3 regions of the Enterococcus camelliae genome follow, and region 1 is predicted to be linked to each of the others. Evidence: predicted binding sites of a transcription regulator. Region 1 holds the regulator's gene; each other region holds the start of a gene.
What was found. The regulator CtsR, encoded in region 1, represses protease genes until heat stress. The targets are predictions, from matches to a motif close to TTGGTCAAAAAAGGTCAAANA.
Positions count from the first base shown of each region.

Region 2: the regulator CtsR is predicted to act here: its motif matches at 4,259-4,279, upstream of ACFSR0_RS02595 (ATP-dependent Clp protease ATP-binding subunit).
Region 3: the regulator CtsR is predicted to act here: its motif matches at 3,406-3,426, upstream of clpP (ATP-dependent Clp endopeptidase proteolytic subunit ClpP).

Region 1 covers NZ_JBHUMO010000072.1:40,540-47,975, reverse strand. Annotated here, with positions in the region: gene pknB (Stk1 family PASTA domain-containing Ser/Thr kinase) at 1-1,636, shown strand, start outside; gene ACFSR0_RS11410 (CtsR family transcriptional regulator) at 1,867-2,334, shown strand; gene ACFSR0_RS11405 (ATP-dependent Clp protease ATP-binding subunit) at 2,340-4,820, shown strand; gene ACFSR0_RS11400 (peptidase U32 family protein) at 5,021-5,941, shown strand; gene ACFSR0_RS11395 (peptidase U32 family protein) at 5,963-7,204, shown strand; gene gor (glutathione-disulfide reductase) at 7,353-7,436, shown strand, end outside.
Region 2 covers NZ_JBHUMO010000013.1:43,311-50,746, reverse strand. Annotated here, with positions in the region: gene ACFSR0_RS02605 (peptide chain release factor 3) at 1-1,399, shown strand, start outside; gene ACFSR0_RS02600 (DUF1827 family protein) at 1,468-1,779, opposite strand; gene ACFSR0_RS02595 (ATP-dependent Clp protease ATP-binding subunit) at 1,999-4,221, opposite strand; gene ACFSR0_RS02590 (hypothetical protein) at 4,382-4,567, shown strand; gene ACFSR0_RS02585 (phosphocarrier protein HPr) at 4,725-4,991, shown strand; gene ptsP (phosphoenolpyruvate--protein phosphotransferase) at 4,991-6,718, shown strand; gene ACFSR0_RS02575 (glycosyltransferase family 4 protein) at 6,880-7,436, shown strand, end outside.
Region 3 covers NZ_JBHUMO010000035.1:7,137-14,572, forward strand. Annotated here, with positions in the region: gene ACFSR0_RS05240 (ABC transporter ATP-binding protein) at 1-406, shown strand, start outside; gene ACFSR0_RS05245 (ABC transporter ATP-binding protein) at 403-2,157, shown strand; gene ACFSR0_RS05250 (gamma carbonic anhydrase family protein) at 2,181-2,666, shown strand; gene clpP (ATP-dependent Clp endopeptidase proteolytic subunit ClpP) at 2,745-3,329, opposite strand; gene ACFSR0_RS05260 (hypothetical protein) at 3,504-4,022, shown strand; gene ACFSR0_RS05265 (glycerophosphodiester phosphodiesterase family protein) at 4,176-4,901, shown strand; gene miaA (tRNA (adenosine(37)-N6)-dimethylallyltransferase MiaA) at 4,944-5,903, shown strand; gene hflX (GTPase HflX) at 5,896-7,128, shown strand; gene ACFSR0_RS05280 (MerR family transcriptional regulator) at 7,370-7,436, shown strand, end outside.

The sequences.
Region 1 (7,436 bases):
ACCTGAACAAGCACGAGGAAGCATGGCAACCAATCAATCAGATATCTATGCAATGGGCATCATTTTGTACGAAATGCTGACCGGCCGCGTGCCATTTGATGGAGAATCAGCTGTAACCATCGCTTTGAAGCATTTTCAAGATGCGTTACCAGATATTCATTTATATAATCAACAAGTTCCACAAGCTCTAGAGAACGTCGTGTTAAAGGCAACTGCGAAAGATCCTATTGATCGCTACAAAACAACAGAGGAAATGCAAGGAGATTTGTATACTTCATTGGATGCAGCTCGTGCCAATGAGCCAAAATGGCAGCCAATACCGCCAATTGATGAGACGAGAGTCATTGAACCCGTCAGTGGAGAGTCCGCGAGTGAGCCACACGGAAAACCAGCAGAGATACCAGAAACGGAAGCCTCCTTACCCGAGGAAGCAAAGAAAAAAAAGAACCATCGACGTTGGTGGATTTTACCAATCATTGTACTGGCTATTTTTATGCTAGCTGGTACCTATTGGGTATATGCGGGTGGTCGACATGAAGTGACAGTGCCGGACGTTAGCAATCTTAGTCAGACGGAAGCTGTTGAAAAGTTAACAACTGCTGGCTTAAAAGTGAACGATACACCGAAAAAAGTGGCAAGTGACAAAATTGAAAAAGGCAATATTGTCCGTACAGATCCACAAGCAGGGACGGAAGTGAAGAAAAATAGACAGGTGACATTGTACATATCAACCGGAAAAGATAAAGTTGCCATGCAAGATTATACCGATCAGTCCATCGACGATGCAAAACGGTCGCTAACAGATCTTGGTTTTAAAGAAGAAAATATTACCGTTACTGAAAAATATGACGATGAGGTTGCGAGTGGCAAAATTATTTCTCAAACGCCGAAAGCAGATGAGAAAGTAGTGCCCAGTGAGGCAAAAGTGAAATTTGTTGTCAGTGAAGGGAAAAAACCTGTTTCCGTACCAAGTGTTGTAGGGATGAGCCAATCAGATGCAGTCAATATGCTAGTAACGGCAGGTTTTTCTACTCCGACGATTGTTCAAGAATTTAGTGACCAAGCGAAAGATGTTGTTATTTCTCAAAATCCAGGTGGCGGGACACAAGCCGTTCCAGGAGATACAACGATTACACTTGTTGTTAGTAAGGGCAAAGAACAAGTAACCGTCCCTGATTTAAAAGGCAAAACGCAAGCAGAGGCAGCCAAAGCGCTAAGTGATGCCGGATTAAAAATGACCACCAGTGAAGAATACAGTGATACTATTAAAGAAGGTTCGGTTATCAGTAATGATCAGGCGGGTAGCACGGTCGACAAAGGAACCTCCATTGCAGTAGTCTTGTCTAAAGGAAAAGAACCGGAGGAACCTGAGGACAAAACCTTTACCATCAATTTTAGTGCCACTTATGATGCAAATGGTCCGGCAGAGCAAAAGGTAGTGGTTTCAATTAATGGTGCCGAAGCCCCTCATGGTCAAGTTAATGAAGTAGTGTTGACAAAAGATAATCCAACTTATAACCAAGCAGTTTCTATCACGGTTAGTGGCAATAACAAAGCAACCATTACAGTGACTAGAAATGGTTCGCAAGTTGTCAATCAACAAGCCAGTCAAGCTGGCCAAATCACAATCCCATAAACCCAAATCATTCTCGTTTAACGGATAGCTTCGTTAGATGAGAATGATTTTGTTTTATCCAAATTTAAAAAAGATTAATTGAAGCATAGTGAACATTTGTTTCTTCTGAAAAATCGTTGTATAGTGAAAAGCAAAGCAGCCCCTTACCTAAGTTGCGAGCCTTCTTCTTTTCATTGTGAAAAAAATTGGGTATAATTAAGGTCAGTATTAGTCAAGGGAGGAACGGATTTATGGCACAACAAAATACCTCTGATTTAATCGAAGCTTACATTAAGCAGATTTTAGAAGAGAGTGAAATCATTGAAATCCGGCGTGCCGAGATGGCTGATTTGTTTCATTGCGTTCCCTCACAAATTAATTATGTCATTAATACGCGCTTTACAGTTACTCGTGGCTATAGTGTCGAGAGTAAGCGAGGTGGCGGCGGGTACATTCGAATTGAAAAAGTTCGTATGAGTAATTGCCATCAGTTTTTAGAACATATCAAAAGATTGTTTGACGGCGAATTGACAGAAAAAGATGCAGTCGCTATTATCCAAAAGTTGTATGAAGAAGGCATTGTGACAAAACGGGAAGGCCATTTGTTATTAACGGCAATTGCCAAAAATGTGTTAAGTGTTTCCAAAGAGGAAGATCAAATTCGTGCGTCTCTCATGCGTGCCCTACTGGAACGTCTGAGTTATGAAGATAGGAAGTGACTAGTATGGATGAATTATTCACCCCAAGAGCAAAGGCCGTCTTAGCCATTGCTCAAGAAGAAGCAAAATATTTTAAACACCAATCGGTCGGTTCTGAGCACCTATTGTTGGCACTCATAATCGAACAAGAAGGCATAGCCGGTAAAGTATTACGCGAAATGAATGTTCAGGAAAATGATGTTCGCGAAGAAATTGAACATTTAACCGGATATGGTATGGTTAAAGTTTATCCAGAAGGGAGTTTTCTACCCTATTCGCCAAGAGCCAGACAAATTTTTGCCTATGCAGGGGATGAAGCCAAACGATTTGGTTCACCTCAAATCGGAACGGAGCATTTGCTGTTAGGATTGTTGCGTGATGAAGAAATTTTGGCTTCGCGTATCGTCTTAAATTTAGGATTTAGTCTCGCAAAAGTACGACAATTACTGAAAAAAACCATGGGCGTAACAGAAAACAAATCCGCAGGGAATCGTCGTCGGCAAACGCGTTCTTCTAATCAAACAGAGGGGACCCCGACATTAGACGCACTTGCACGCGATTTGACCAAACTTGCCAGAGAAAATCGTTTGGATCCCGTTGTTGGACGGACCAAAGAAGTGAAACGGCTGATTCAAATTCTTAGCCGTCGTACGAAGAACAACCCAGTATTAGTTGGCGAACCAGGTGTAGGAAAAACGGCGATTGCAGAAGGGTTAGCCCAAAAAATTGTCAACGGGGAAGTGCCAGATGATATGCAACAAAAGCGCCTGATGATGTTGGATATGGGGGCTTTAGTGGCAGGTACGAAATACCGTGGAGAATTTGAAGACCGGATGAAAAAAATTATTGATGAAATTTATCAAGACGGTCAAATCATTTTATTTATTGATGAACTACACACGCTAATTGGGGCAGGTGGTGCGGAAGGCGCAATTGATGCTTCCAATATCTTGAAGCCAGCTTTGGCACGTGGGGAGTTACAAACAATTGGTGCAACGACTTTGGATGAATACCAAAAATATATCGAAAAAGACTCTGCTTTAGAAAGACGGTTTGCTCGGGTACAAATTGATGAACCTACCGCCGAAGAAGCAGAAGAAATCTTAAAAGGATTACGACCACGTTATGAAGAGCACCATGGTGTAGAAATCACGGATGAAGCACTACATGCGGCTGTTCAGTTATCCATTCGCTATATTAATTCTCGTCAATTGCCAGATAAAGCCATTGATTTGATGGACGAAAGTGCGGCAAAGGTGCGTTTAGATAAAGCAGATGAAGCGACCCGTTCGACCGTGCTACAAAATCAATTGGTGCATTTAATGGAGCAAAAGGAGTTGGCGATTCGCGAACAGGCCTTTGACGAAGCAGCAAGCATTCGTCAAAAGGAAAAGGCTGTGAGTCAAGAATTAGCTGCCCTTACACTAAAAGAAGCTAGTGAAGTAGCAAGTTATCAAGATGAGGTCACTGCCGAAGATGTAGCGGGTGTCGTTTCGCAATGGACCGGAATACCATTAAATCAATTGGAGAAAAAAGAAAGCGATCGGCTGTTACAACTCGAAACGATTTTGCATCAGAGGGTTGTGGGGCAAGATGAAGCTGTAAAAGCAGTTGCACGGGCTATTCGACGGGCGCGTAGTGGGTTGAAAGATCCCAATCGACCAATTGGTTCCTTTATGTTCTTAGGCCCAACTGGTGTAGGAAAAACAGAATTAGCAAAAGCTTTAGCCGAAGCAATGTTTGGTAGTGAAGATGCGCTCATCCGAGTAGACATGTCTGAATACATGGAGAAATACAGTACTTCTCGCTTGATTGGCTCCCCTCCCGGTTATGTAGGTTACGATGAAGGAGGACAGCTAACAGAGAAAGTTCGTTCAAAACCATATTCCGTTATCTTGTTAGATGAAGTCGAAAAAGCTCATCCGGATGTATTCAATATTTTACTACAAGTCCTAGACGATGGACGTCTGACTGATTCAAAAGGGCGCAATGTTGATTTCAAAAATACGATTCTGATTATGACCTCCAATATTGGCGCAACACAAATTCGTGAAGAAAAAAATGTCGGCTTTAATGTTGTTGATGTCAGCAAAGATTATCAAGCCATGCAAAAACGTATCATGCAGGAATTGAAAAAAGCTTATCGACCAGAATTCTTAAATCGTATTGACGAAACGGTCGTTTTCCGCGCATTAAACAAAGACGAAATTCATGAAATTGTCAAAATTATGAGTCAATCCATTGTGCGTCGATTACAAGAACAAGAAATCCAATTAAAAATTACACCGGCTGCCTTGGATGTGATTGGCAAAGTCGGTTTCGATCCAGAATATGGTGCCCGACCAATTCGCCGTGCGTTGCAAAAAGAAGTAGAAGATCGTCTGAGTGAAGCCTTACTTGCTGGTCAAGTTCATCTAGGAGATCGTGTCACGATTGGTGCGAAGAAGGGGACGATTACCTTATCTGTTCGCGAATCAAAAGATAAGAAGGTATTACAAGAAGCCTAGCGTATTATGCTACTGCTTAACCAAGTTCACTGCTACTGAGCAACTGCCAAAACCATTTGGTCGATTTGCTCAGTAGCAAGTGAACTTTTTTGTGTTATCAGTATGGATATTTTGATGTATTCTTCGTGAAAAAAACAAAAGAATCTTCATTTCACAATAACTTTGTGATAACATGAATAAGTTGAGAAGGAGGAAAGACGATGATTGAATTGATTGCAACAGTTGAATCACTTTCGCAAGCAGAAGCGTTACTTTCTTATGTAGATACTCTCTATTTTGGAGAAGAGCAGTTTGGGTTGCGTTTGCCGCATTCTTTTTCCAGAGAGCAACAGGCCAATTTGGTTGCTTTGGCACATCAAAAAGGAAAGAAAGTCACAGTAGCGGTAAATGGCATCATGCATCCAGAAAAAATGGCCTTGATTCCGGCGTATTTAAAATTTTTACGCCAAATCGAAGTAGACCAGATTGCAATTGGTGATCCGGGTATCATTTATGTAATGAACCATCAGCCAGAATTAGCCATACCCTTTATTTATGATGGAGAGACATTGGTGACAAGCGCGCGACAAATTAATTTCTGGCAAAAAAAAGGAGCAATTGGTGCGGTTCTAGCACGTGAAGTTCCTTTTGAAGAGATGCAAATTCTTGCGAGAGAAGTCACAATACCCGTCGAAGTGTTGGTATATGGAGCGACTTGTATCCATCAATCCAAACGGCCATTACTACAAAATTATTATCATTTTACTAAACAAGAGGGACAGATTAGCAAAGAAAGAGGGTTATTTTTGGCAGAGCCGAAAAAACCAGAAACCCACTATTCAATTTTTGAGGACAGTCACGGTACACATATTTTTGCCGATAATGATCTCTGTTTGACTAAAGAGTTAGCAGAGCTTGCAGCCAATGGGTTTGATACTTGGAAATTAGATGGTATTTTTACCCCAGGGGTGACGCTAGTGGAAGTCGCTAAACAATACGATCAGGCACGTCAAGCGGTGGAAAAAGGTACTTGGAATGACGAGCAAGCAGGGAAGCTGTTTGAGAAGATCGCAACACTTCATCCGAAAGAGCGACAACTTGATACAGGCTTCTATCATCTTGATCCAGCAAAAATAAAATAAATCAAGGAGGGTTCTTTTACCATGCAAGTAAAAAAACCACTAAAACGGCCAGAAATTTTGGCACCAGCGGGGACCTTGGAAAAGCTGAAAACAGCCATTCATTATGGGGCGGATGCCGTCTATATTGGAGGGAATGCTTACGGTTTACGTAGTCGGGCTGGCAACTTTTCCTATGAAGAAATGGCAGAGGGGGTTGCTTATGCTAAGGCACATCAAGCGAAGGTGTATGTCGCAGCAAATATGGTGACACATGAAGGCAATCAGGAAGGTGCGGGCGAGTTCTTTCGACAATTACGAGATGTGGGAATTTCAGCGGTGATTGTCTCCGACCCAGCATTGATTGAGATATGTATCACGGAAGCACCTGGTTTGGCAGTGCATTTATCAACCCAAGCATCCGCTACCAATGTTGAAACATTGGAATTTTGGCGAGAAGAAGGACTGGAGCGGGTGGTATTGGCCCGTGAAGTTTCAATGGCTGAAGTGGCCGCAATTCGAGCCAAAACCGATATTGAAATTGAGGCCTTTATTCATGGTGCAATGTGCATCTCCTATTCAGGGCGCTGTACATTGTCCAACCATATGTCGATGCGTGATGCGAACCGCGGGGGTTGTTCACAATCTTGTCGTTGGAAATATGATTTGTATGATCTACCATTTGGTTCCGAGCGACGTAGCTTAACGAATCAAGGTGCAGTAACAGAGGAATTTTCGATGAGCGCAGTCGATATGTCAATGATTGAGCATATTCCAGATTTGATTCAAAATGGTGTAGACAGTTTCAAAATTGAAGGGCGGATGAAGTCGATTCATTATGTCTCGACCGTGGCGAATGTCTATAAAGCGGCTGTTGACAGCTATATGGCCGATCCTGAGAATTATGTCTGCAAGCAGGAATGGATTGATGAATTATGGAAAGTGGCTCAACGAGAATTGGCAACGGGGTTTTATTATCAAATACCCACAGAAAACGAGCAGCTTTTCGGAGAACGACGCAAGATTCCTGAGTACAAATTTATTGGTGAAGTGATGGCCTATGATGAACAAACAAAAATTGCTACAATTCGTCAACGCAATCATTTTTCTATTGGCGATGAAGTTGAGTTTTATGGGCCTCATTTTCATCACTTTGAACAAACCGTTGAGGAAATGAAAAATGAAGAAGGGGAAGCAATTGATCGGGCACCTAATCCCATGATGCTTTTGACTATGCCCGTTCTGCAACCCGTTCAAGTGGGTGACATGATTCGCAAAAAGAAATAACAAAGGGAAAATGATGCGACGAGTTGGCTTCTGCGAACTTGAAGCATCATTTTCATTTTTCCACAGGTTGAGTAGCTTGACCCAATCTCAGTGAAATGGTAGCGTAGGAAGGAAAGATGTTAGTCGAAGGAGTGGGACTATGAGCCAAATTGAGACATATGATTATATTGTAATAGGTGGTGGTAGCGGAGGCATTGCCTCTGCCAACCGTGCTGGCATGCATGGAGCAAAG
Region 2 (7,436 bases), on a different contig from region 1:
AATTGAAAAACAACGGGGGATCTCAGTAACCAGTTCAGTCATGCAATTTGATTACGATGATAAAAAGGTAAATATTTTGGATACTCCCGGGCATGAGGATTTCTCAGAGGATACCTATCGAACGTTAATGGCCGTTGACAGTGCCGTGATGGTCATTGATAGCGCAAAAGGAATCGAAGCACAGACCAAAAAACTGTTCCAAGTTGTTAAAAAAAGAGGCATTCCTATTTTCACCTTTATTAATAAATTAGATCGTGACGGTCGAGAACCGTTGGAATTATTGGAAGAATTGGAAGAGTTATTAGCGATTGAATCTTATCCGATGAATTGGCCAATTGGAATGGGCCGTGGACTTGAAGGACTATATGATATTTTTAACCATCGTATTGAATTTTATCGTCCTGAGCAATTTGCTAATCAACGATTTGTAGAATTGGATGAAAAAGGGGAACTTCCATCAGAACATCCTCTGACTGAAAACAACTTGTATCATCAAGTACTTGATGAAGTGGAACTGCTAAAAGAAGCAGGCGATACATTTGATCCAGAAAAAATTGCTCAGGGGAATCAAACACCAGTTTTCTTTGGTTCAGCATTGACAAATTTCGGTGTTCAAACCTTTTTGGAGACCTTTTTAAAATTTGCTCCAGCCCCACACGCACATAAAACAATTGATGAAAAAATGATTAGCCCTTATGAAGAAGAATTTTCAGGTTTTGTTTTTAAAATTCAAGCCAATATGAATCCTGCCCATCGAGACAGGATTGCCTTTGTCCGTATCTGTTCAGGGACGTTTGAAAGAGGAATGGATATCACTTTGCAACGAACTGGCAAAAAAATGAAATTGAGCAATGTTACACAATTTATGGCAGATGCCCGAGAAAATATTGATGAAGCAGTCGCAGGTGATATTATCGGGGTCTATGATACCGGAAATTACCAAATTGGTGATACACTGACTGAAGGCAAGTTGAAAATCAGTTATGAAGAACTTCCCTCGTTTACGCCTGAGCTATTTATGAAAGTCAGTGCAAAGAATGTTATGAAACAAAAGTCCTTTCATAAAGGCATTCATCAGCTAGTACAAGAAGGAGCCATTCAATTGTATAAAACGTACTTAGCAGATGAATACATTTTAGGCGCAGTGGGACAATTGCAATTCGAAGTCTTCCAGTACCGGATGAAAAATGAATATAGTTCTGAGGTAATTATGACACCGCTGGGACATAAAATTGCTCGTTGGATTGATCCAAAAGATTTGGATGAAAGAATGAGCTCAAGTAGAAATATTTTAGCAAAAGATCGTTTTGATCAGCCTTTGTTTCTTTTTGAAAATCAATTTGCTGAACGGTGGTTTGTTGAAAAATACCCAAATGTAAAACTAAAAACACTTTTATAAACTAAAAAAACTGAACGATTCATTTAGAAATTACAGGCGTAATTCTTATTGAAATCGTTCAGATTTTTTTAGTTAGCGAGTGTTTTTTTTTGAGGAATTGAAATTTCTACTAAACCAGGAGTTTCAATGATGCTAATAGTCGCAGGATCGTAATTTTCATTCGGTATTTTTTTTAGAAAATATGCTTTAATATCTCGAACTTCATTTGCTTTCAATGCTCTTTTTTTATTGACGAGTAAAATTTCATAGTGGGTAGGCGCTACGGTATAAACAACAGTAATATCTCCTGCAGTATAAACTTTCACCAATTCAGCATCCGTATGTTCTAGTTGTTGCATAACAAGCCGTGAATGGCTATTTGTAACATTAATTAGTTTCATTTTCTCACCTTCTTTATCATAGTTAGCTTTTTCTCTCTTTTCATAACTAATTATAATTTTTTTTAGTAGAAATAGAAAGTATAAAACACAAAAAGTACGGAATTATTCATAAAAAATGAAAGTCAGTCAGAGGATCAAATTTTTAAAGGAAATTTGAATTATAAGTATTCGATAACAAAAAAGTTCACACCCGTCGAAACGTGGTGCAAACTTTCTGCATTAATCTATTTGTTTGGATTCAACCAATGCTGGTTCTGCTTCAGCTTGTATTTGAATGTGCTTTTCATCATCTAAGACTGCTTGCAAATCATGAACTTCGGGATGATCCAGATAAAATTCTGCCACACCATCTTCAAGTGTGTCCTGAATGGTTCTGCGAAGAGGTCTTGCACCCATTGAAGGATTGTAGCCCAATTCAACGATTTTTTCTCTCACAGGTAACGGTACAGTGAGATGAAGATGTTGCGTTGTTAGCATGTCATTCACTTCATCAATCATTAGGCCAACAATTGTTTGAAGATGTTCTTTACTTAGCGTTTTAAATTCGACAATGCCATCAAAGCGATTTAGAAACTCTGGTACAAAATAATTCGACAGCTGAGTTAAAACCGATTTGGTCGTGCCGTTTATCGCTGCACCAAAACCTACGTTTGCTTCAACATGGCCAGTTCCAGCGTTACTCGTCATGATAATAATCGTATCTTTAAAACTAACTGTCCGTCCTTGTGCGTCAGTTAGTCGACCGTCGTCCAAAATTTGTAAAAACATATGCAACACATCTGGATGGGCTTTTTCAATTTCGTCCAAAAGAATTAGGCTATATGGATTTCGACGAACTTTTTCAGTTAATTGGCCAGCTTCTTCATAGCCAACATAGCCAGGGGGTGAACCAATCAATTTGGACACGCTATGTTTTTCCATGTATTCCGACATATCAAAACGGATCATTGAATCGGTTGAGCCAAACAACTCAAAAGCTAGCTGCTTAGCGAGTTCTGTTTTACCAACGCCAGTGGGACCTACAAACAGGAATGAACCAATCGGGCGGTTCTTCTTTCCGAGACCAATTCGATTTCGACGAATGGCCTTGGTGACTTTATCAACTGCTTCATCTTGACCAATCACATGTTTCTTAATATCTCGGGCTAGATTTTTTAGTTGGGTTTGTTCTTTTTCTTTTAAATCACCCACAGGAATACCTGTCCGTTGTTCGACTAAATTTTCCATCGTTTTTTCTGTAATAACCGGTATATCTTCATCAGAAACTTGTTTTTCTTTTAGTTTTTGTAATTTACTGACTTGGTCACGATAATAAGCAGCTTTTTCAAAATCTTCTTCTTGAGAAGCTATTTTTTTCTGCTCTTCAGCATATTGCAACTTTTGTTCAATAACTTTCGGATCAGTAAATTGAATAGTCAAATTTTCTTTTGATCCAGTTTCATCAAGTAAGTCAATGGCTTTATCAGGTAGATACCGATCTTGAATGTAGCGATTCGATAATTCTGCTGCAGCACGGATTGCTTCTTCAGTATATGTCACGTGATGGTAGGCTTCGTATCGTGGTTGAAGTCCTTTCAAAATGAGAATGGTTTCTTCTACAGATGGTTCATTAACTTTTACTGGTTGCATTCTTCGTTCGAGAGCGGCATCTTTTTCAATAATTCGATACTCGTTCAAAGTAGTCGCGCCAATTAGTTGGATTTCACCTCGGGCTAATGCAGGTTTTAAGATATTCCCAGCATCTAGGTTGCCATCGCCTGCGGAACCAGCACCAACAATTTCATGGATTTCATCAATAAATAGAATGATATTGCCAGCTGTTTTTATTTCTTGTAGCATTTTTTGTAAACGTTCTTCAAATTGTCCTCGAATACCTGTTCCTTGGACAAGAGAGGCCACGTCTAACCGGACAACTTCCTTACCTAGTAATTTTTGAGGGACTTCTCCATCGACTATTTTTTGTGCGAAGCCCTCGACAACAGCAGTCTTACCAACACCGGGTTCACCGACTAATACTGGATTATTTTTTGTCCGTCGATTAAGTATTTCGATAACACGTTCAATTTCTTTGTCACGACCGACAACGGGATCGATTTTTCCTTCTCGGGCAAGTTTCGTTATGTTAATACCGTATTCCCCTAAAATTCCTTGCAATCCATTGTTTTGAGGGGGTTGATGATTGTTTCCACCACTATTTTGTGTTGGTGGCGTTTGGTTACGATCATTTGGTGCTTGCATTTGTTGAGACATTTGACGAAAGAAATCATCTAAATTGCCAAAACCAAAAGGGTCTTTTTGCATCATTTGATTAGTATTTGTTTCTTGCTGAGCCTTTATTTTTTGATAACAACTTTGACAATAATCTATTTGTTTTCGTTGACCAGCTATATTAGCATATAAATGAATTGTTGCTTCATTTTTCCCACAATTTTGACAAAGCATGGGCTCACAACCTTTCTGATATAAATTAGGTCATTGGTTATTGACCAATGTTGACCTTTATGCTTATTATACAAAAAATAAGGAAACTTTCAACAATTTGATTTCAAACTAGGATTCAACTACAAAAAAAGTTAAACTAGTGTGTGAGGAGTGGGGAATAATGAGAAATTACAAGCAAGAACTTGAAAATGTAAAAAATGGCATTCAAGAAGAATTGGTCATTAATCGAGAAGAATTTCTCAATTTTAGAGAAATTTGGTTAAAAGAAACAGACAGAATGAACTTTGTCGGAGAAGCTAGTTTGAATGGACAAATTATTTATCGGTACAAAACAACAAAAATATGATGAATAATTCTAATATAATCGTAAAACGGTTGTCTAACACCGGAAAAAATGGTAATCTAAACAATTGAAGGGGTAACTGTTTTCAACTGAACAAACTCAGATGAAAAGAGCACGCTCTAATAAAAATTATTCGTTGAATGAAGGAGATTGATTGATTATGGAAAAGAAAGAATTTCATGTAGTAGCTGAGACAGGAATCCATGCACGCCCAGCAACATTATTGGTTCAAACAGCAAGTAAATTTAACTCTGATGTTAACCTAGAATATAAAGGTAAATCAGTTAATTTAAAATCAATCATGGGTGTTATGTCTCTTGGTGTTGGTCAAGGTTCTGATGTAACCATTACAGCAGAAGGTGCTGACGAAGCAGAAGCAATTGCAGCAATTGCAGAAACAATGCAAAAGGAAGGATTATCTGAATAATGGTTGAAATGCTAAAAGGAATTGCGGCAAGTGATGGAGTAGCTGTTGCAAAAGCATACCTATTAGTTCAACCAGATTTATCATTTTCTAAAGTCAGTGTTGAAGACACGACTGGAGAAGAAAAACGTTTAGATGAGGCTTTAGCAAAGTCAACAAAGGATTTGCAATTTATTCGTGATAAAGCTGCCAAAACTTTAGGCGAGGCCGAAGCACAGGTATTTGATGCACACTTAATGGTACTAAGTGATCCAGAATTAATTGGACAAATAAAAAAGAATATTGTGGACAACAAGGTTAATGCAGAATCTGCTCTTAAAGAAGTGACAGATATGTATATTTCAATGTTTGAAGCAATGGATGACAATGCGTATATGCAAGAACGTGCAGCCGATATTAGAGATGTAACAAAACGAATTTTGGCTCATTTATTGCAAGTGACACTACCTAATCCATCAATGATTAATGAAGAAGTGGTTGTTATTGCGCATGATTTGACTCCAAGTGATACAGCACAATTGGATCGCCAATTTGTTAAAGCTTTTGTGACTGATATTGGTGGTCGTACGTCTCACTCTGCCATTATGGCGCGTTCATTGGAAATCCCTGCGATTGTCGGAACAAAAGAAATTACAGACAAAGTGAAAGCCAATGATATTATAGCTGTAAATGGGATTACAGGAGAAGTAATCGTTAAACCAACTGAAGAAGAAAAAGCTACTTTCATCAAAGCAGGTGAAGCGTTTGCTGCACAAAAAGCTGAGTGGGAAAAGTTGAAACTTGCGAAGACGATTACTGCGGATGGCAAACATTTTGAATTGGCAGCCAATATTGGTACACCAAAAGATTTAACCGGTGTAAATAATAACGGAGCTGAGGCAGTTGGTTTGTACCGGACAGAATTTTTGTATATGGATTCTCCAGATTTTCCAACGGAAGAAGATCAATACAAGGCCTATAAAGCTGTTTTAGAAGGTATGAATGGGAAACCAGTTGTTGTTAGAACGATGGACATTGGTGGAGACAAAGAATTACCATATTTAAAATTATCACATGAAATGAATCCATTTTTAGGGTACCGTGCGCTAAGAATTAGTTTGTCTTCATTAGGTGACGGTATGTTCCGTACGCAATTGCGCGCTCTATTGCGGGCTTCTGTTCATGGAAACTTACGGATTATGTTCCCTATGGTTGCAACGCTGAAAGAGTTTCGTGCTGCAAAAGCATTGTACAATGAAGAAAAACAAAAACTTATTGAAGAAGGGGTGGCAGTTTCTGATTCCATCCAAGTTGGTATTATGATTGAAATACCAGCTGCAGCGGTTCTTGCGGACAAATTCGCTAAAGAAGTTGACTTCTTCAGTATTGGTACAAATGATTTGATTCAATACACCATGGCAGCAGATCGGATGAACGAACAAGTATCCTATCTCTATCAACCATATAACCCATCAATATTACGTCTAATCAAACATGTCGTTGATTCTGCTCATGCAGAAGGCAAATGGGCGGGTATGTGTGGTGAAATGGCTGGTGATCAAATTGCTGTTCCATTATTAGTTGGAATGGGATTGGATGAATTTTCAATGAGTGCAACTTCTATTTTGAAGACACGTAGCTTAATGAAAAAACTAGACACCACAAAAATGCAAGAATTGTCAGACCGCGCATTGAATGATTGCGATACAATGGAAGAAGTTGTAGCGTTGGTTCAAGAATACGTTGGTTAAAGAGAATCAATTGCTACAAAAAAGCCATGAGGTCGTTCCTCATGGCTTTTTTTGCATAAGAATCCTTCTTAAGATTTGTTTGAATACAAGTAAGCTATGTTATACTATTAGTTGGAAAGTTATTTTTTAAGTTAGCAAAATGGTATTGGAAAGGATATTGGATGTTAAGAATAACCATGTTTTCACACGCAGATAAAGTGAAAGGTCAGGGAGTAGGAAGTGCCTATTTAGAATTGATAAAAATGCTCCAGGATAAGTTCTCAAAAGAATTTTTGCTGAGGGTAAACTCATGGAAAAAATCGGATATTTCTCATTATCATACAGTGAATTTTTCTTATTATCTTTCTACATTCTTTACACGCAAACGAGGAGTAAGGATTGGCTATGTCCATTTTTTACCTGAGACGCTGGAAGGAAGTATTGAACTCTACCAACCCTTTCAAAAAATCTTCAATTGGTACTTACTTGATTTTTATCGAAGAATGGATGAGTTGGTTGTTGTTAATCCTAGTTTTATTCCCGCATTATTACGAGCTGGTTGCCAGAAAGACAAAATTACCTATATCCCTAATTTTGTTTCACAAAAAGAATTCTATGAAAAAAATGCAACCGAAAAACAACTCATTCGCGAAAAACTTGGCTATGAAGAAACTGATTTTGTGATATTAGGTGTAGGTCAAATCCAAAAAAGAAAAGGGTTGGATGATTTTATTCAACT
Region 3 (7,436 bases), on a different contig from region 1:
GCTGACGATTGCTCAAGCCATTGAATTTGTGTCCGCTTTACCAAAAGGCATCCATACCAAAGTTTCTGAAGGAGGCAGCAATTTATCAGGAGGGCAAAAGCAACGACTAGCGATTGCACGGGCCATTATCCGTCAACCAGAACTTTATATATTTGATGATAGTTTTTCAGCTTTGGATTATCAAACGGATGCCAAATTACGGGCTGCTTTGTATCCCATTACACGTCAAGCAACCGTTATTATTGTCGCCCAACGAGTGGGAACCATTCGGCATGCGGATAAGATTATTGTATTAAATGAAGGACAGATTGTTGGGGCCGGTACACACGAGGACTTACTGGTGACTTGTCCAGTTTACTATGATATTGCATCATCGCAGCTGACAGAGGAGGAGTTAAAAAAATGAAAGGTATTCAATCACTTCTACGTTTGTTTCGCTACTTGAATCCCTATAAATTTCGTTTTGCCTTGGTTGTGCTCCTTACCCTAGTGAGTGTTGCGTTAAACGCAGCCTTACCCTATGTGATTGGTCTGCCAACTTCGGCGGTAGCTAAAAGCGTCTTAGCTGGTCAGCCAATCCAATTTGAATACATACGTAATCTTTTGGGATGGATTCTTTTTGTGGGGCTTGGTTATGGTGTTTCTCAGTTGTTAGCAGGAACACTGATGACGACGGTTGTTCAGTCAGCCATGAAAGACTTGAGACAAGAAATTGATCAAAAAATTAACCGATTGCCAGTTGCTTATTTTGATCGACAAAAACAAGGGGATATTTTGTCGCGTGTAACCAATGATGTGGATGCAGTCGGTGGAGCATTGCAACAAGCATTTATTGGGATTGCTTCGGCTCTTCTTAGTCTTACGTTTGCTATCGGTATGATGTTCTACATCCAACCGTTAATGGCAAGTATTGCCTTGCTAATGATTCCAGCATCGTTTTTGATTTCGCGAACAATTGTTAAAAAATCACAAAAATATTTTAATGAAATGCAACAGTCTTTAGGGACAATGAATGGCTTCGTACAAGAGAACATGACAGGATTCAGTGTGCTTAAAATGTACGGACGAGAAGAGCAGACATTCGCAGGTTTCCACCAAGTCAATCATCGGCTTCGTCATTTTGGCTTTCGAGCAACGGTCATTTCCGGCTTGATGATGCCGCTTGTCCAATTAACTGCTTATTTGACCTATATTGTGATGGCTGTCATGGGAATTCGTTACGTCATTCTTGGAACGTTGTTGGTTGGTCAATTGCAAGCTTTCATTCAATACATTTGGCAAGTGAGTCAACCATTGGGGAATATTACACAATTATCTTCCCTACTGCAAAGTGCTTCTGCTGCTTCGAAACGGGTCTTCACTTTTTTGGATGAATCAGAAGAATCCATTGAAACCGAAACGCAGCATTTTCTTGCTCCCATACAAGGAGAGGTCATTTTTGACAATGTGTCATTTGCTTATACACCGGAGAAGCCACTGATTCAATCATTTAATCTCCATGTGAAGCCGGGTCAAACGGTTGCTATTGTTGGACCAACAGGGGCGGGTAAGACAACATTGATCAACCTGTTGATGCGCTTTTATGATGTGACTCACGGTGCAATTAAAATTGATGGGATTGATTCGCGGAATGTTTCACGCAAAGAAGTCCGTTCTTTGTTCGGAATGGTCTTACAAGACGCTTGGCTATATGAAGGGACAATTGCGGATAATATTCGGTTTGGTCGTCTCGCTGCTTCCGATTATGAAGTAGTTGATGCAGCAAAAGCCGCAAATGTGGATCATTTCATTCGCACGATGCCAAATGGCTATGAAATGGTTATCAATGCAGAAGGTGAAAATGTATCTTTGGGGCAAAAGCAATTACTGACGATTGCACGAGCAATTTTAGCCAATCCCAAAATTCTTATTTTAGATGAAGCAACAAGTTCGGTTGATACACGAATTGAGCAACTAATTCAAAAAGCGATGGAAACGATGATGCAAGGTCGAACTAGTTTTATTATCGCCCATCGGTTATCAACCATTCGATCTGCTGATTTAATTTTGGTATTAAACAAAGGTCAAATTGTTGAGCAAGGAACTCATGAAACCTTACTGGCGAAAAATGGTTTTTACAGTGAATTGTACAATAGTCAGTTCGCTGAGGATCAATAATGAAAAGAAAGAAGGAACAAGTGATGACGTATTTTATTGGCAAAGGTGCAGTGGTTGTCGGCGACGTTACATTAGGAGAAGATAGCAGTGTATGGTTTAACAGCGTACTTCGAGCAGACTTGCATCCAATTGTAGTTGGTGATGAAACCAATGTGCAAGATGGCACCATTATTCACGTGGGAGATGATCATCCGACAATCATCAAAGAACATGTAACCATCGGCCATCAATGTATGATTCATGGTTGCACAATTGAGAAGGGCGCTTTGATTGGAATGAGCTCCATTATTTTAGATGGTGCAGTCATCGGCGAAAACAGTCTGATTGGTGCTGGATCATTAGTGACAAAAAATACTGTGATTCCGCCCAATTCATTGGCTTTTGGTCGCCCTGCAAAAGTGATTCGGGAATTAACTTTAGAGGAAATTGCGGCCAATCACGCGAATACGGACCATTATGTTCGTTTATCAAAAGAGTTTCTGGCCAATCAATACCCCGAAAAAAAATAATACGCGCATAAATTTTTTGCACTAAAAAACCATCACACCGCGACTACTCCGAGTGGCACGTGTGATGGTTTTTTTTGCTTATTTTTTATTGACAAGAATTTGATCGATTAGACCATAATCTTTGGCTTCTTGTGCCGTCATAAAGTTATCACGGTCTGTATCTTTTTCGATAACATCAAGCGGTTGACCAGTACGTTCTGCCAAAATATTGTTTAGGCGTTCGCGAGTTTTTAGGATGTGTCGTGCCGCAATTTCAATTTCAGTTGCTTGTCCTTGCGCACCACCTAAAGGTTGATGAATCATGATTTCTGCATTGGGTAAAGCAAAACGTTTGCCTTTTGCTCCAGCTGTTAAAAGAAAGCTACCCATTGAAGCAGCCATGCCCATTACGATGGTTTGAACATCTGCTTTGACAAAGTTCATCGTATCAAAAATGGCCAAACCAGCTGTCACGCTACCACCAGGAGAATTAATATAAAGGTAGATATCTTTTTCTGAATCTTGGGCATCTAAAAAAAGCAACTGAGAGATGATTGAGTTTGCTAAGTCATCTGTGACTTGTCCACTTAACATGATGATTCGATCTTTTAAGAGACGAGAATAGATGTCGTACGCTCTTTCACCCCGTGATGATTGTTCAATAACTGTTGGAATTAAATTCATGGAAAACTCCTCCTTAAATTCTATAAAGTCAGTGTAGCACAATGCTGTGCCAAAACCTAAAAGTAAGTATACACACAAGGTCAATAAAGGTCAAATAAAAAAATCGACGGAAAATGATACTAAAAAAAAGGGAAAAATGCTAAAATGAAAGACAAAGAATGAGGGGGTTTTTCTATGACCTATTTTTTCATTGGCTTACTGGGCGTGTTTGTTGGCGCAGCCATCGTCACGTTTACGTTCAATTTACGAATTCGTTATGATGAACGAAAAGAAAAATATCGTCGTGAGATGGATCATAAGGTAAAAGAAATTGAAACATTGGTGTTACTAAACAAAAAAATTATTGAAATTCTTGAAAAACGAATTGTCATGATGGATAAATATGTCAGTTTTGACGCGTTTGATGATTGTTATATTACGGTGGATGATTACATTTATCTTCAATCATTTGCCGCACAAAATAGTTTTTATCTACCAAATTATTTTATTGAGGAATTTTTTAAAAAAATTGCTACAAGAAAAGTGGTGTTATCACCGGAAGAAACTGTCCAAGTGGGTGGGTACACCTTTAAGGGTGGCCGGGTTCTAATGGAACAGTTTTCTGATAAAATCAAAGAAATGATTTATGAACGTAAGGTACAATTGAAGCAACAAACAGACAAACCATTTACATATTTTTCCAATCCTTTATAAAATAGCCGAGAACCCTCGCGATTTTAGTCATGAGCGGTTCAAAGTAAACGATAAGCGAAGTCGCCTCAGACAATTGGGTCAGAAATAGCGGCTTCGTTTTCCAATAGTCAGCAAAAAGCGCACCTGAAAATGTGAAAGAAAAGGAGAGTTCGCATGCAAATACTTGCCCATCGAGGAAGTAGCGGGGTGGCACCAGAAAATACGTTGCCTGCTTTTGCAGAGGCGATACGTTCCGGTGCCACGGGAATTGAATTGGATGTCCACTTGTCATTGGACCAACAATTGGTGGTGATTCACGATGAGTCTGTCGAGCGCACAACCAATGGCAAAGGGCTTGTCCGCGGGAAGACAGTTGCGGAGCTAAAAAAATTGGATGCTGGCAGTTGGTTCAATGCTCGTTACAAAGCCACAAGAATTCCAACTTTAAAAGAAGTTTGTGATCTACTAGTATTGCGTAATTATCGCGGCGTGCTAGTCATTGAATTAAAGACAGACAATTACGCTTATCCAGAAATTGAAGAAAAGCTAGCAGCTTTTATGATGAGCCAAGTATGGCCATTTACCTATTGGTATTGTAGCTTTCGCTATGATTCCTTGCAAAAAATGGCTACTTTGGACCCCAATGCGCCGTTGGATTGGCTCATCCGATCTTTTCGAGGAAACTATGAACGAGCAGCGAATAGTCCGTTCTTAGAAGGGGTTCATCTGAAATTAAGTGGTGCATTAAAAGAGCGTCAACAAGTCGAACAATTTCCCAAAGCCGTGCGCATCTGGACGGTAAATAATGAGCGTGAGATTCATGAAGCAGTAAATTTGCCTGTTGCAGGTGTAATTACTAATTTTCCTGACCGTGTGCATGGAATGCTAGACCGTGTCTAATAGCGAATCAGGAACAGAGAAAGAATAGGATCAAAAAAGAAAATGGAGAAAACAACACCAGAAGAAAAACAAAAAGTGATCGTGATTGTCGGTCCAACGGCGGTTGGCAAAACCGCGCTTAGCATCGATTTGGCCCAAGCTTTGGATGGCGAAATTATTAGTGGTGATTCTTTGCAAGTGTACCGAGAGTTGGATATTGGTACAGCCAAAGCCACTGCAACGGAACAAGCAGCAGCGGTTCATCATTTAATCGATATTCGTGATTGGCAGGACACGTATTCTGTTGCAGATTTTCAAAAGGAGGCCCGTGCGGCAATTGCGGCAATTTCCCAAAAAGGGAAACTACCAATTATAGTGGGGGGAACAGGTCTCTATATTCAAGCGTTATTGTTTGATTACAAATTAGGTAGTGACGGAATTCAATCAAAGGAACAACAGCAGCTTGTTCAACAACTAGAAACAGACACTGCGGAGTGGTCCAACGAAAAGCTTTGGCAGCACTTGCTTTTGCATGATCCATTAGCAGCCAAACAGCTTCACCCTAACAATCGTCGCAAAGTTTTTCGGGCAATAGAAGTCATACTAACGACAGGCCATAGCATAACAGCGCCCAAAGAAACACCGGTACCTTTGTATGATTATTTTCTAATTGGGCTAACAACGGAGCGAGCATTGTTGTACGAGCGAATCAATCAGCGTGTCCTCGCAATGGTTGATCAGGGATTGATGGAAGAAGCCAAACGCTTTCTTGCGTTTCCAGATGTTCAGGCAGCCCAAGGGATTGGGTACAAAGAATGGCTACCCTATTTCCGCGGAGAGTTGACACTTGAAGAAACCGTCGCATTGATTCAACTGCATTCAAGACGATATGCCAAACGCCAACTGACATGGTTTCGAAATCGAATGACCCCGCTTTGGATTGATTTGTTGGCCCACCCAGAGGAGGAAGTATTGTTAGTCGATCAGTTGCAAAAGTGGAGGAGGATTGCTTGTGATAAGTAGAGAAAAAGTCATTTTAGTTGGAGTTGAAACCGAAGAAAACTACCGTCACTTTGAGTCATCAATGCAAGAGCTGGTTCAATTGGCAAAAACAGCTGAAGCAGAAATTGTCCAATTATTCACTCAAAAGAGAACGACGGTTGATCGTCAATCCTTGGTTGGAAAAGGCAAATTGCAGGAACTACAGCGATGCATCGAGGAAGAAGAGATTGATTTGGTTATCTTTAATCAAGAGCTATCTCCTCGGCAACAACAAATCATCAGTGAAGCAGTGGGTGTATTGGTTTTAGACAGAGTTCAACTCATCCTGGACATTTTCGCTTTGCGAGCCAGGTCAAAGGAAGGGAAATTACAAGTAGAGTTGGCTCAATTGAATTACTTATTGCCACGACTGGTTGGTCAAGGGGCATCCATGTCCCGTTTGGGCGCTGGGATTGGTACCCGCGGACCAGGTGAAACAAAATTAGAGACCGATCGACGCCATATCCGTGATCGAATTGCCAAAATTAAACGTGAACTAAAACAAGTTGCCGATCATCGTGAAAGGACCCGCACTCGAAGAAGTCAGCATGCTACGTTACAAATTGGTTTGATTGGTTATACCAATGCGGGCAAGTCAACGATTTTAAATCGCCTGACTGCAGCGGATACCTATGAACAAGATCAATTATTTGCAACGCTTGATCCGCTAACAAAAAAATGGCGGTTACCAGAAGGACTAACTGTGACGTTAACAGATACTGTAGGCTTTATCCAAGAACTACCCACACAGTTGGTTGATGCGTTTCATTCTACGTTAGAGGAGAGCCAAGATATGGATATCTTACTCCACGTAGTTGATGCCAGTTCGCCTGAGCGCATTCAGCAGGAGGCAACTGTCTTGAAGCTGATGAAAGACCTAAAGCTAGACACCATCCCAACGTTAACAATATACAATAAAGCCGATAAAATAGTAGCAAACCAATTTATTCCGACCCTTTTTCCAAATATTCTTGTGTCGGCGAAAAACTTTCAAGGAAAAGAGGCCCTAGCACAAGGAGTCAAACGATTTTTGATGGCAATTTGGGAACCGTATGAACAATGGTTACCAGCAGAAAAAGCAGGTCAGTTGGTGACCATTGAACGACAAACGTTGATTATTTCGAAGACGTTCGACGAACAACAAAATAGCTACCATCTTCGTGGCTTCCGCGAAAAAAATGACGACAATGCCAACGTGGAAGAGTAATATTACAAAAAAGAAACCAAATTAAGCGTGAAAGTGTCAATTTATCAAGGAATGGAACGTATTTCTACAACGTTTCTTTGATAGGAAAATTGATACAAACGCTTATTTTTTTATGTTTTTTAGGAGATTTTTATTACGAAAATAATGTAATATTATCTAACATGAAATCTTGACAGTTATTTGAATGCTTGCTATAGTTTTAGTAGATTGAAAAGGGTTGCTGAAAAGGAGGAGAGAATTTATGCGCGAAAAAGAACTACGACGCTCTATGTCAGTTTTTCCCATTGGAACAGTCATGAAGCTAACCG